DNA from 4 places in the Lelliottia amnigena genome. Region 1 is predicted to be linked to each of the others. Evidence: predicted binding sites of a transcription regulator. Region 1 holds the regulator's gene; each other region holds the start of a gene.
The links. The regulator PurR, encoded in region 1, represses purine synthesis genes. The targets are predictions, from matches to a motif close to CANGCAAACGTTTGCNTG.

Region 1 (3,171 bases):
TGAAAGCCCCACGAGCGGCATGATGGTCGCAAAAATACGGTTAACGCGCGATGCGGGATAGTAGTCGGTGACCAGCGCCTGCCAGGTCACCGCGGCAGCACACACGCCAAACGCCTGTACAAAGCGCAGTACCAGCAGCCAGGTTGCATCACGCACCCACAGCATGCCCAGACATCCCAGCGCAAAGATGGTTAACCCGAGAAGAAGAATAGGTTTGCAGCCATAACGGTCAGAGAGCGGTCCCCACAGCAGCTGTGCGAAGGCAAAACCGGCCAGGAACAAGCTGAGGCTTGCGCTGATCGCGGCAGCAGGTGTCTGCAGGTCTTCCTGCATCGCGGCAAACGCCGGCAAATACATGTCGGTGGCTAAAAAGCCCAGCACGCTCAAACCGCCGAGCCAGACTAAGAATCCGTTGTTGGGTTGCATTGTCATTTCCTAATGAAGGCAGGTGTACTTTGGCGCAGAGTGTAGGGAGTGCAATCTGGCTTGTGAAACGCTAATATTTGGCGGTTGCGTTCAAAAATTTTGCAGGCAAAAAATGTGGTCTGAATATTCATTAGAAGTTGTGGATGCTGTCGCCCGAAATGGTAGCTTTAGCGGAGCCGCGCAAGAACTGCATCGCGTACCGTCTGCCGTCAGCTATACGGTACGTCAGATGGAGGAGTGGCTGGCGGTTCCCTTGTTCGAACGCCGTCATCGGGATGTCGTTCTGACCCCCGCTGGCGTATGGTTTTTGAAAGAAGGCCGATCTGTTATCAAAAAAATGATGATCACGCGTGAACAGTGCCAGCAGATTGCCAATGGCTGGCGCGGCCATCTTTCGATTGCGGTGGATAACATCGTTAAACCTGAACGGACGCGGCAGATGGTAGTCGATTTCTATCGCCATTTCTCGGATGTGGAACTTCGCGTGTCCCAGGAAGTGTTTAATGGCGTGTGGGATGCGTTATCCGACGGTAGGGTGGAGATGGCGATCGGCGCGACACAGGCCATTCCCGTCGGGGGCCGCTATGCCTTTCGGGACATGGGAACATTGAGCTGGCGCTGCGTGGTGGCAAGCGATCATCCTCTGGCAACGATTGAAGGCCCACTGAGTGATGACGTGTTGCGCAACTGGCCGTCGTTGGTGATGGAGGATACGTCACGATCGCTGCCAAAACGCATCACCTGGCTGCTTGATAACCAGCGGCGGGTCGTCGCGCCAGACTGGGAATCGTCGGCAACCTGTTTGTCGGCTGGGTTGTGTGTGGGGATGGTGCCTGTGCATTTCGCGCGTCCACGGATCGATCGCGGAGAATGGGTGGCGCTCGAGCTTGAAAATCCGTTTCCGGTCGCGGCCTGCTGCCTGACATGGCAGCAAAACGATATGTCGCCTGCGCTGGCCTGGTTGCTGGACTATTTAGGTGATAGTGAAACGCTGAACAGAGAGTGGCTACGGGAGCCGGAATAACCGGCCCCGTAGAAACGATTAACGACGGTAATCGCGGAACGGTCCATCAGCGACGGAGCGACGTTCAATCAGACGCGGATGGACTTCAATTGACTGAGACTCTTCACGCTTGCTGACGATACGATCCATCAGCATGTTGAACGCCGTTTCACCCAGGGAGTCTTTCGGCTGATGAATCGTCGTCAGTGCGGGAGTAAAGTAGCGAGCGTTGCGCACGTTATCATACCCGATCACGGAAATATCCTGCGGGACGCGTAAACCCAGCTCATCGGCTGCGCAAAGCGCACCCATTGCCATAATATCACCGCCGCAGAACACGGCTGTCGGACGATGTGACTGCGAAACAATCTGCTGCATCGCGCGGTAGCCCGATTCTGGCTCAAAGTCGCCCTGTACAATCCAGTTTTCCGGGACGGTAATCAGCGCTTCTTCCATGGCTTTCATAAAGCCCGCCAGGCGGCCAGCTCCGGTGTTGCGCTCAAGCGGGCCGGGGATGACACCAATCTCGCGATGACCACGTTCGATCAGGTAACGGCCAGCCATGTAACCGCCTTCGAAGGCGTTATCGTTAACGGAATCGGTAAAGTCTGCGCGCGTGTCACCCCAATCCATTACCACCATTGGGATATGACGATACTCCTCGAGCATCGACAGCACGGATTCTGGATATTCGGAACACATGACCAACAGGCCATCGACGCGCTTTTGCGCCATCATCGACAGGTAAGCGCGCTGTTTTTCCTGGCTGTTCCAGGCATTTCCCAGAATCAGGGTATAGCCTTTCTGGAAGCAGTTTTTCTCAACCGCTTCGATAATTTCGGCGAAATAGGCCGCTTCACTGCTGGTCGCCAGCAGACCAATTGACTTGGTGTGATTCACTTTCAAGCTGCGAGCAACGGCGCTCGGTGAGTAGTGCAATTCTTTGATTGCAGCCCAAACGGCGTTGCGCGTCTCTTCCGCCACGAAACGGGTTTTGTTAATTACATGTGATACGGTTGTAGTGGAAACGTTTGCGCGTTTCGCTACATCTTTAATTGTTGCCATTAGCTGTCACTCCAGACCATATCCTAAGCTCCTGATAAATTGAGAGGTAAACGTTTGCCTTCTCTCACCCTAATCTCGCAAATTGAATTGCGATACGCCGGGAAAACGACACAGGACGTCAGGAGGGGGTCAGTGGCCGGTACGCTTATAAATTTAGCGTGGAATTTTGTCTTATCTTGATGAAAAGGGGAAGCGCAAAAAAGGTTATCAGCCTAAATCCAGGAAGATTTTTGAGGTAAACTGTGTAAAAATGAGCAAGCTCACTTTTCATGTGGGGATTAAAAGGAGAAAAATTGATGAATACCGATCTTAAGTTTTCGTTAACGACCACGATTATCGTGCTGGGTTTGATTGTTGCGGCAAGTTTTACAGCTATTCTGCACTGATTCAGGCGGGGGAGAGCCTTCTCCCTCGTTTTCTTCCTTTCATTGTTACTCTCCCGACAATAATCTTTTGCCAATTTGTTAACTTCTCATTTTTTGTGATTGCTGTCATGCTTTCGGCATGTTTTTCTGTGTCGCGTAAAGGCACAGTATCCGGAGTTAATGAATGAAAATCAATTTTCCACTGCTGGCCCTTGCGATTGGCGCATTTGGGATCGGCACCACCGAGTTTTCCCCAATGGGGCTTTTACCGGTCATCGCTAAAGGGGTTGACGTTTCTATTCCTGCGGCGGG
Region 2 (3,171 bases), 1.4 Mb from region 1:
GCTGATGGCGGCGACGGTGAATGTGTATTACGTTTAAATAACAACACTTGCAGAGGTCATTTCCCCATGAACTCACTACGCTATTTCGATTTCGGCCAGTCTCGTTCGTTAATACTGTTGATCGCCCGTATTGCGGTCGTGGTGCTGTTTATAATTTTTGGTATTCCCAAAATGACCGGGTTTGATGGAACGGTACAATATATGACGTCGCTGGGTGCGCCCATGCCCATGCTTGCCGCGATTATTGCGGTGGTGATGGAAGTGCCTGCCGCGATCCTGATTGTACTCGGTTTCTTTACGCGCCCGCTGGCCGTGCTGTTTGTCTTTTATACGCTGGGAACGGCGGTGATCGGGCACCACTACTGGGATATGAGTGGCGATGCGGTGATGCCAAACATGATCAATTTCTACAAAAACGTCAGTATCGCTGGCGCATTTTTATTGCTGGCGGTGACCGGGCCCGGTGCTATTTCCATTGACCGGCGCTAGATAAACTAAAGGCCGCTTGCGCGGCCTTTTCTATTACGATGAGCAGAATTATGCGTACACAGGGAAACGTGCGCAGATATCCAGCACTTTACCTTTAATACGTTCGATCACCGCTTCGTCGTTGATGTTATCCAGAACATCACACATCCAGCCAGCCAGCTCTTTCACTTCAGCTTCTTTGAAGCCGCGGCGCGTCACAGCCGGAGAACCGATACGGATACCGGAAGTCACAAACGGGCTCTTCGGATCGTTCGGTACGCTGTTTTTATTCACGGTGATGTTTGCGCGGCCGAGGGCTGCGTCTGCTTCTTTACCGGTCAGATTTTTATCAACCAGATCCAGCAGGAACAGGTGGTTTTCAGTACCGCCCGAAACCACTTTGTAACCACGGTTCAGGAAGACTTCAACCATCGCTTTGGCGTTTTTCGCAACCTGCTGCTGATAAACTTTAAACTCTGGCTCCATCGCTTCTTTCAGCGCCACGGCTTTGGCCGCGATCACGTGCATCAGCGGGCCGCCCTGAGCGCTTGGGAAAACAGCAGAATTCAGTTTTTTGTACAGCTCTTCGTCACCGCCTTTCGCCAGGATCAGGCCGCCGCGCGGACCCGCCAGGGTTTTATGGGTGGTGGTGGTCACGACATGTGCGTGTGGAACCGGGTTCGGATAAACGCCTGCCGCAATCAGACCCGCAACGTGCGCCATATCGACGAACAGGTATGCACCGATGCTGTCTGCGATTTCGCGCATTTTTGCCCAGTCAACTACGCCTGAGTAAGCAGAGAAGCCACCGATAATCATCTTCGGTTTGTGGGTCTGAGCCTGCTTCGCCATGTCTTCGTAGTCAATTTTACCGGACTCATCAATGCCGTAAGGGATGATGTTGTACAGTTTGCCTGAGAAGTTAACCGGTGAGCCGTGAGTCAGGTGACCGCCTTGTGCAAGGTTCATACCCAGCACGGTGTCACCCGGTTGCAGCAGCGCGGTGTAAACCGCAAAGTTAGCCTGAGAACCGGAGTGCGGCTGAACGTTAGCGTAATCTGCGCCAAACAGCTCTTTTGCACGGTCGATCGCCAGCTGTTCAACGATATCAACGTACTCGCAACCGCCGTAATAGCGTTTGCCTGGATAACCTTCAGCGTATTTGTTGGTCAGCTGAGAACCCTGAGCCTGCATAACGCGCGGGCTGGTGTAGTTTTCGGAGGCGATCAGTTCGATGTGCTCTTCCTGACGTACTTTTTCCTGCTCCATTGCTTGCCACAGTTCTGCATCATAATCGGCAATGTTCATTTCACGCTTTAACATCCGCTTCTCCTACTCAGCTAACAATAAAATTTGGCCTAAAAAGCCGGTCCTGTTGGACAACGCGCCACAGTATAACCGAATAGTTGTGCGATAACAGGTCTTGACAAACGAATTTACGCAAACGTTTACCTGTACGCCACGCAAGGGTTTGAGGAATAAAGCCCTCACGATTTTCAACGGATTTCTTTTCAGGTTTGTGATGCACATTTTTCATGATGCACAGACCCATTTACAACGCAGGGTTATTTTTTATAAGATGCATATGAAATACATCATTAAAAAATCACCTGAAGGAAAATGCTATGTTAGACGCTCAAACCATCGCTACGGTCAAGGCCACTATTCCCCTGCTGGTTGAAACCGGACCAAAACTTACCGCCCATTTCTACGATCGCATGTTCGCGCACAACCCGGAGCTCAAAGAGATTTTCAACATGAGCAACCAGCGCAACGGCGATCAGCGCGAAGCCCTGTTCAACGCCATCGCGGCGTACGCCAGCAACATCGATAATCTTGCAGCGCTTTTGCCTGCGGTCGAAAAAATTGCCCAAAAACACACCAGCTTCCAGATCAAACCGGAGCAGTACAATATTGTCGGTAGTCATCTGCTGGCGACGCTGGATGAGATGTTCAGTCCTGGTCAGGAGGTGCTGGATGCCTGGGGCAAAGCCTACGGCGTGCTGGCGAATGTGTTTATCAATCGCGAAGCACAAATCTACAGTGAACACGCCACTAAAAACGGCGGTTGGGAAGGAACGCGTGCTTTCCGCATCGTTGAAAAAACGCCGCGTAGCGCTCTGATCACCAGTTTTGAATTTGAGCCGGTTGATGGTTTACCTGTCGCGGACTATCAGCCAGGCCAGTATCTTGGCGTGTGGATCAAGCCTGAGGGATTCCCGCATCAGGAAATCCGCCAATATTCACTGACCCGCAAGCCAAACGGTAAAGGCTATCGCATTGCGGTGAAACGCGAAGAGGGCGGCCAGGTATCAAGCTGGCTGCATAACCACGCCGTGGTGGGCGAAGAAGTTCATCTTGCCGCCCCGGCGGGGGATTTCTTTATGGCTGTTGACGCCAATACGCCTGTTACGCTGATTTCCGCAGGTGTCGGCCAAACGCCCATGCTGGCGATGCTGGACACGCTTGCTCAGGCAAAACATAGCGCTCAGGTTAACTGGTTCCACGCGGCTGAAAACGGCGATGTGCATGCCTTTGCCGATGAGATCGCCGCCATGACGGCCGGTTTGCCGCGTTTTAACGCACACACCTGGTATCGTCTCCCGACGGACGCAGACCGTGCAACGGGCCATTTTGACAGCGAAGGATTGATGGATTTAAGTCTACATGAGGGACTATTCAGCGCGCCAGAAATGCAGTTTT
Region 3 (3,171 bases), 1.4 Mb from region 1:
TTACACCAGATTTCCAGCGGGCTCATGCCTGGCTCATCGCTCAAAATATCGCGCAGATTGAAGCGGCCGCCGCGGCCGCCATCGCTCACCAGCTCTGGCATGGCGTTCGAAAGACCGCCCGCGCCGACGTCGTGGATAAACAGAATCGGGTTGGCATCGCCAAGCTGCCAGCAGCGGTCGATCACTTCCTGACAGCGACGTTCCATTTCCGGGTTGTCGCGTTGAACGGACGCAAAATCAAGGTCTGCGTCAGATTGACCGGACGCCATAGAAGACGCCGCGCCGCCGCCAAGACCGATATTCATGGCCGGACCGCCCAGGACGATAAGTTTAGCGCCCACGACGATCTCGCCTTTTTGGACGTGATCGGCGCGAATATTGCCGATCCCACCCGCCAGCATGATCGGTTTGTGATACCCGCGCAGCTCTTCGCCGTTATGGCTGTCGACTTTTTCTTCGTAGGTACGGAAGTAGCCGTTCAGGGCCGGGCGACCAAATTCGTTGTTAAAGGCTGCGCCACCCAGCGGGCCTTCGGTCATGATATCGAGCGCGGTGACAATGCGATCAGGCTTGCCGAAATCTTCTTCCCACGGCTGTTCAAAGCCCGGAATACGCAAGTTAGAAACGGAGAAGCCCACCAGCCCTGCTTTTGGTTTCGCGCCACGTCCGGTTGCGCCTTCGTCACGAATTTCGCCGCCGGAGCCTGTCGCCGCACCCGGCCACGGAGAAATCGCCGTCGGGTGGTTATGCGTTTCGACCTTCATCAGGATATGCGTTGGCTCCTGGTGGAAGTCATAGCGCCCTGCTTCGCGATCGGCGAAGAAGCGGCCCACTTCAGACCCTTCCATGACCGCCGCGTTGTCTTTATACGCAGACAGCACGTGCTCAGGGTTTTTCTCAAAGGTGTTTTTAATCATTTTGAACAGCGACTTTGGCTGTTCTTCACCGTCGATAATCCAGTCGGCGTTAAAAATCTTATGACGACAATGCTCAGAGTTCGCCTGCGCGAACATATACAGTTCGATGTCGTTAGGGTTGCGGTTCAGCTTAATGAACGCATCCTGCAGGTAGTCAATTTCGTCATCCGCGAGCGCCAGCCCTAAACGCAGGTTGGCATCAATCAGCGCCTGGCGGCCCAAGCCCAGCAGATCCACGCTTTGCACAGGAGCAGGCTGATGATGAGAAAACAGCTGTTGCGCGTCGTCCAGAGAGGCAAACACGCTCTCCATCATGCGATCGTGCAGCTCAGCGGCCACCGTCTGCCACTGTTCATCTGTCAACGTCGAGGCTTCAACGTAATACGCTACGCCGCGTTCCAGACGAATGATCTGGCTCAGGCCGCAGTTGTGGGCGATGTCAGTCGCTTTAGAAGACCAGGGGGAGATGGTGCCCGGACGAGGTGTAGCAAGAATCAGTTTACCGGTCGGCGTGTGGCTGCTCAGACTCGGACCATACTTGAGCAGGCGTTCGAGCTGCGCTCGCTGTTCTGCATTTAAAGGAGCATTCAGGTCGGCAAAATGGACATACTCAGCGTAAATAGTGCTTACCGGAAGGCCGTCAGCCTGAAAACGTGCCAGCAGTTTGTTGATACGGAAGGCAGATAGTGCAGGCGAACCACGCAGAATTTCCATCATAAGTCTCTCGTCTTCGAAGCGCTTGAGGCGCTTACAGTGTGCGCAAGGGGAAAACGGGCGTCATTATAGAGAATCCTGAGCGCCGACGAAACCGTTTGCGTCGAAATAAAATCATTCTGAATTTTTATCGATTGGTGTTACCTGTCTCTGTAATTAGTTGCCAACTGGCGCAAGTTTACGCAAAATGCCGCTCATTCAATGGTAAACCTTATTCTTAACATGACTACAGCACACTGAGGCATCGCACGGCGCAGAGAATTAACTAATTGAAAAAATTCAAGATTAATTATCTGCTCATCGGCATAGTCACCTTGCTGCTGGCAGCGGCCTTATGGCCTTCTATTCCCTGGTTCGGCAAAGCCGAAAACCGTATCGCCGCGATTCAGTCGCGGGGGGAACTGCGCGTCAGTACTCTCGACTCCCCGCTGACCTATAACAATGTGAATGGCAAAATCATTGGCCTGGACTATGAACTGGCGCAACAGTTTGCCGATTACCTTGGCGTAAAGCTCAAAATCACCGTTCGCCAGAATATCAGCCAGCTGTTTGACGACCTGGATAATGACGATGCCGACCTGCTGGCCGCCGGGCTTGTGTATAACAGTGAGCGGAGCAAAAACTATCAACCTGGCCCGACATACTATTCTGTTTCGCAGCAGGTGGTATACCGCGTCGGTGGCGTTCGTCCACGTACGATGGCCACGCTCAACGATCAGCAGCTCACCGTCGCACCGGGGCACGTGGTCATTGACGATCTGCGTGTGCTGAAAGAGAAAAAATATCCGGATCTGAGCTGGAAAGTTGATGAGAAACTCGGCACGACTGCGCTGCTGGAGCAAGTAAAAGACAAAAAGCTGGCGTACACGATCGCCGATTCTGTTGCGATCAGTTTTTTCCAGCGCGTTCATCCAGAAATCGCCGTTGCGCTTGATGTGACCGATGAACAGCCCGTCACCTGGTTTAGTCCGCTCGACGACGATCAGACGCTTTCCGCCGCCATACTCGATTTTTTCAATTCCATGAATGAAGAAGGCATCCTGGCGCGGCTTGAAGAGAAATATTTAGGGCACGGCGGTGATTTTGATTACGTTGATACCCGCAGCTTCCTGCGTGCCGTTGACAGCGTGTTGCCCGATTTGCAGCCCCTCTTTGAGAAATACGCCGAGGAAATTGACTGGCGTCTGCTGGCGGCTATCTCCTATCAGGAATCGCATTGGGATGCCCAGGCGACGTCACCGACCGGTGTGCGCGGGCTGATGATGCTCACCAAAAATACCGCTCAAAGTCTCGGCCTGACCGATCGCACCGACGCCGAACAAAGCATCAGTGGCGGCGCGCGCTATTTGCAGGACATGATGGCAAAAGTACCGGATACCGTACCGGAAGAAGAGCGGATTTGGTTTGCGCTCGCGGCCTACAATATGGGCTACGCGCATATGCTCGACGCCCGTGCGTTGACGGCGAAAACGAAAGGCAACCCGGACAGCTGGTCCGACGTTAAACAGCGTTTGCCACTCTTAAGCCAGAAACCCTGGTA
Region 4 (3,171 bases), 1.6 Mb from region 1:
GTCAGCGGCGGCGATGACTTCGTCATCACGAATGGATCCGCCCGGCTGGATAACACAGGTCACGCCAACGGCTGCTGCTGCATCAATGCCGTCGCGGAACGGGAAGAAGGCATCAGATGCCATTGCGGAGCCTTTTACTTCCAGGCCTTCATCGCTGGCTTTGATACCGGCGATTTTGGCAGAGTAAACGCGGCTCATCTGGCCTGCGCCTATGCCGATCGTCATATTCTCTTTCGAATATACAATCGCGTTGGATTTAACAAATTTGGCGACCTTCCAGCAGAACAGCGCGTCACGCAGTTCCTGTTCGGTTGGTTGACGTTGGCTAACGACGCGCAGGTCGCCCGCAGTCACCATACCTAAATCGCGATCCTGAACAAGCAGACCACCATTAACACGTTTGAAATCCAGGCCTGGAACACGCTCTGCCCACTGGCCACAAACCAGTACGCGAACGTTTTGTTTGGCTGCGGTGATTTTAAGGGCTTCTTCCGTTGCGGAAGGCGCGATGATCACTTCAACAAACTGGCGGGAAATAATGGCTTGTGCCGTCTCGGCATCAAGTTCGCGGTTGAACGCGATAATGCCGCCGAATGCGGACGTCGGATCGGTTTTGTAAGCCCGGTCGTAGGCTTCAAGGATAGATGTGCTGACGGCAACGCCACACGGATTTGCATGTTTCACGATGACGCATGCTGGCTCACTGAACTCTTTCACGCACTCCAGCGCCGCATCGGTATCAGCGATGTTGTTATAAGAGAGGGCTTTGCCTTGAACCTGTTGAGCGGTTGCGACGGATGCCTCTTTAATTTCTTCTTCTATATAGAAGGCAGCGTTCTGGTGGCTGTTTTCGCCGTAACGCATATCCTGCTTCTTAATGAAGTTCAAATTCAGGGTACGTGGGAAACGACCAGAAGGTTCGTTGCTTTCGCCGTGATAGGCCGGGACCAGGCTACCAAAGTAGTTAGCGATCATGCTGTCGTAAGCGGCAGTGTGTTCAAACGCTTTGATGGCGAGGTCAAAACGGGTCGCCAGTAGAAGAGAACCTTCGTTGGCATCCATTTCTTTAATAATGACGTCGTAGTCACTGCTCTTTACTACGATGGCAACATCTTTATGGTTCTTCGCCGCGGAGCGCACCATGGTCGGGCCACCGATATCGATATTCTCAACGGCATCTTCCAGTGAGCAGTTTTCGCGGGCGACGGTTTGGGCGAACGGATAAAGGTTAACGACCACCATATCGATCGGGGCGATGTCGTGTTGCTCCATAATGCCGTCGTCCTGGCCGCGACGACCAAGAATGCCGCCGTGTACTTTCGGATGCAGGGTCTTTACGCGTCCATCCATCATTTCCGGGAAACCGGTGTAATCGGACACTTCGGTTACCGGCAGACCTTTATCTGCTAACAGGCGAGCGGTGCCGCCAGTGGATAGCAGCTCTACACCACGTGCAGAAAGTGCCTGAGCGAATTCGACGATACCGGCTTTGTCAGAAACACTGAGCAGAGCGCGGCGGACTGGACGACGTTGTTGCATGGTAAATCCCCTGGATTTCACGATGACAGAGAGTGTTAGATGAATTTTTCGCAAAAAACTCATCTAACACCCCTAACGGGGCATCCTTGTTTAGCGCGTGCATTTTAACGAAAACGTTTGCGCACCGCTCGTGATTTTTCAAATTTTCGCAGCATTGTGGATAAGTCTGTGTGAAAACAGGTATAAGGCGGGGTTTTGCTGTGGAATGCAGCAGTCAGTCATTTTTCTGTCATTTAAGTATTGCGGATGATCGAGAACTCCCTATAATGCGCCTCCATCGACACGGCAGATGTGAATCACTTCACACAAACAGCCGGTTCGGTTGAAGAGAAAAATCCTGAAATAAAGGATTGACTCTGAAAGAGGAAAGCGTAATATACGCCACCTCGCAACGGTGAGCGAAAGCCGCGTTGCACTGCTCTTTAACAATTTATCAGACAATCTGTGTGGGCACTCAAAGTGACATGGATTCTAAACGTCTTCGGACGCTAAATGAATACCAAAGTCTCTGAGTGAACATACGTAATTCATTACGAAGTTTAATTCAAGAGCATCAAACTTAAATTGAAGAGTTTGATCATGGCTCAGATTGAACGCTGGCGGCAGGCCTAACACATGCAAGTCGAGCGGTAGCACAGAGAGCTTGCTCTCGGGTGACGAGCGGCGGACGGGTGAGTAATGTCTGGGAAACTGCCTGATGGAGGGGGATAACTACTGGAAACGGTAGCTAATACCGCATAATGTCGCAAGACCAAAGAGGGGGACCTTCGGGCCTCTTGCCATCAGATGTGCCCAGATGGGATTAGCTAGTAGGTGGGGTAATGGCTCACCTAGGCGACGATCCCTAGCTGGTCTGAGAGGATGACCAGCCACACTGGAACTGAGACACGGTCCAGACTCCTACGGGAGGCAGCAGTGGGGAATATTGCACAATGGGCGCAAGCCTGATGCAGCCATGCCGCGTGTATGAAGAAGGCCTTCGGGTTGTAAAGTACTTTCAGCGAGGAGGAAGGCATTGTGGTTAATAACCACAGTGATTGACGTTACTCGCAGAAGAAGCACCGGCTAACTCCGTGCCAGCAGCCGCGGTAATACGGAGGGTGCAAGCGTTAATCGGAATTACTGGGCGTAAAGCGCACGCAGGCGGTCTGTCAAGTCGGATGTGAAATCCCCGGGCTCAACCTGGGAACTGCATTCGAAACTGGCAGGCTAGAGTCTTGTAGAGGGGGGTAGAATTCCAGGTGTAGCGGTGAAATGCGTAGAGATCTGGAGGAATACCGGTGGCGAAGGCGGCCCCCTGGACAAAGACTGACGCTCAGGTGCGAAAGCGTGGGGAGCAAACAGGATTAGATACCCTGGTAGTCCACGCCGTAAACGATGTCGACTTGGAGGTTGTTCCCTTGAGGAGTGGCTTCCGGAGCTAACGCGTTAAGTCGACCGCCTGGGGAGTACGGCCGCAAGGTTAAAACTCAAATGAATTGACGGGGGCCCGCACAAGCGGTGGAGCATGTGGTTTAATTCGATGCAACGCGAAGAACCTTACCTACTCTTGACATCCAGAGAACTTAGCAGAGATGCTTTGGTGCCTTCGGGAACTCTGAGACAGGTGCTGCATGGCTGTCGTCAGCTCGT

Region 2: a site for PurR is predicted at 1,906-1,923, ahead of glyA (serine hydroxymethyltransferase). Genes of this name have one in related genera too.
Region 3: a site for PurR is predicted at 1,719-1,736, ahead of purL (phosphoribosylformylglycinamidine synthase). Genes of this name have one in related genera too.
Region 4: a site for PurR is predicted at 1,646-1,663, ahead of purH (bifunctional phosphoribosylaminoimidazolecarboxamide formyltransferase/IMP cyclohydrolase). Genes of this name have one in related genera too.

Annotation. Positions count from the first base shown of each region.
Region 1 is NZ_CP077236.1:3,691,002-3,694,172, forward strand. Features, by position in the region: gene punC (purine nucleoside transporter PunC) at 1-426, opposite strand, end outside; gene punR (DNA-binding transcriptional activator PunR) at 539-1,450, shown strand; gene purR (HTH-type transcriptional repressor PurR) at 1,469-2,494, opposite strand; gene cydH (cytochrome bd-I oxidase subunit CydH) at 2,791-2,880, shown strand; gene I6L74_RS17405 (MFS transporter) at 3,044-3,171, shown strand, end outside.
Region 2 is NZ_CP077236.1:570,376-573,546, forward strand. Features, by position in the region: gene I6L74_RS02670 (DoxX family protein) at 67-489, shown strand; gene glyA (serine hydroxymethyltransferase) at 538-1,791, opposite strand; gene hmpA (NO-inducible flavohemoprotein) at 2,094-3,171, shown strand, end outside.
Region 3 is NZ_CP077236.1:580,490-583,660, forward strand. Features, by position in the region: gene purL (phosphoribosylformylglycinamidine synthase) at 1-1,634, opposite strand, end outside; gene mltF (membrane-bound lytic murein transglycosylase MltF) at 1,901-3,171, shown strand, end outside.
Region 4 is NZ_CP077236.1:2,094,260-2,097,430, forward strand. Features, by position in the region: gene purH (bifunctional phosphoribosylaminoimidazolecarboxamide formyltransferase/IMP cyclohydrolase) at 1-1,539, opposite strand, end outside; rRNA gene I6L74_RS09830 (16S ribosomal RNA) at 2,101-3,171, shown strand, end outside.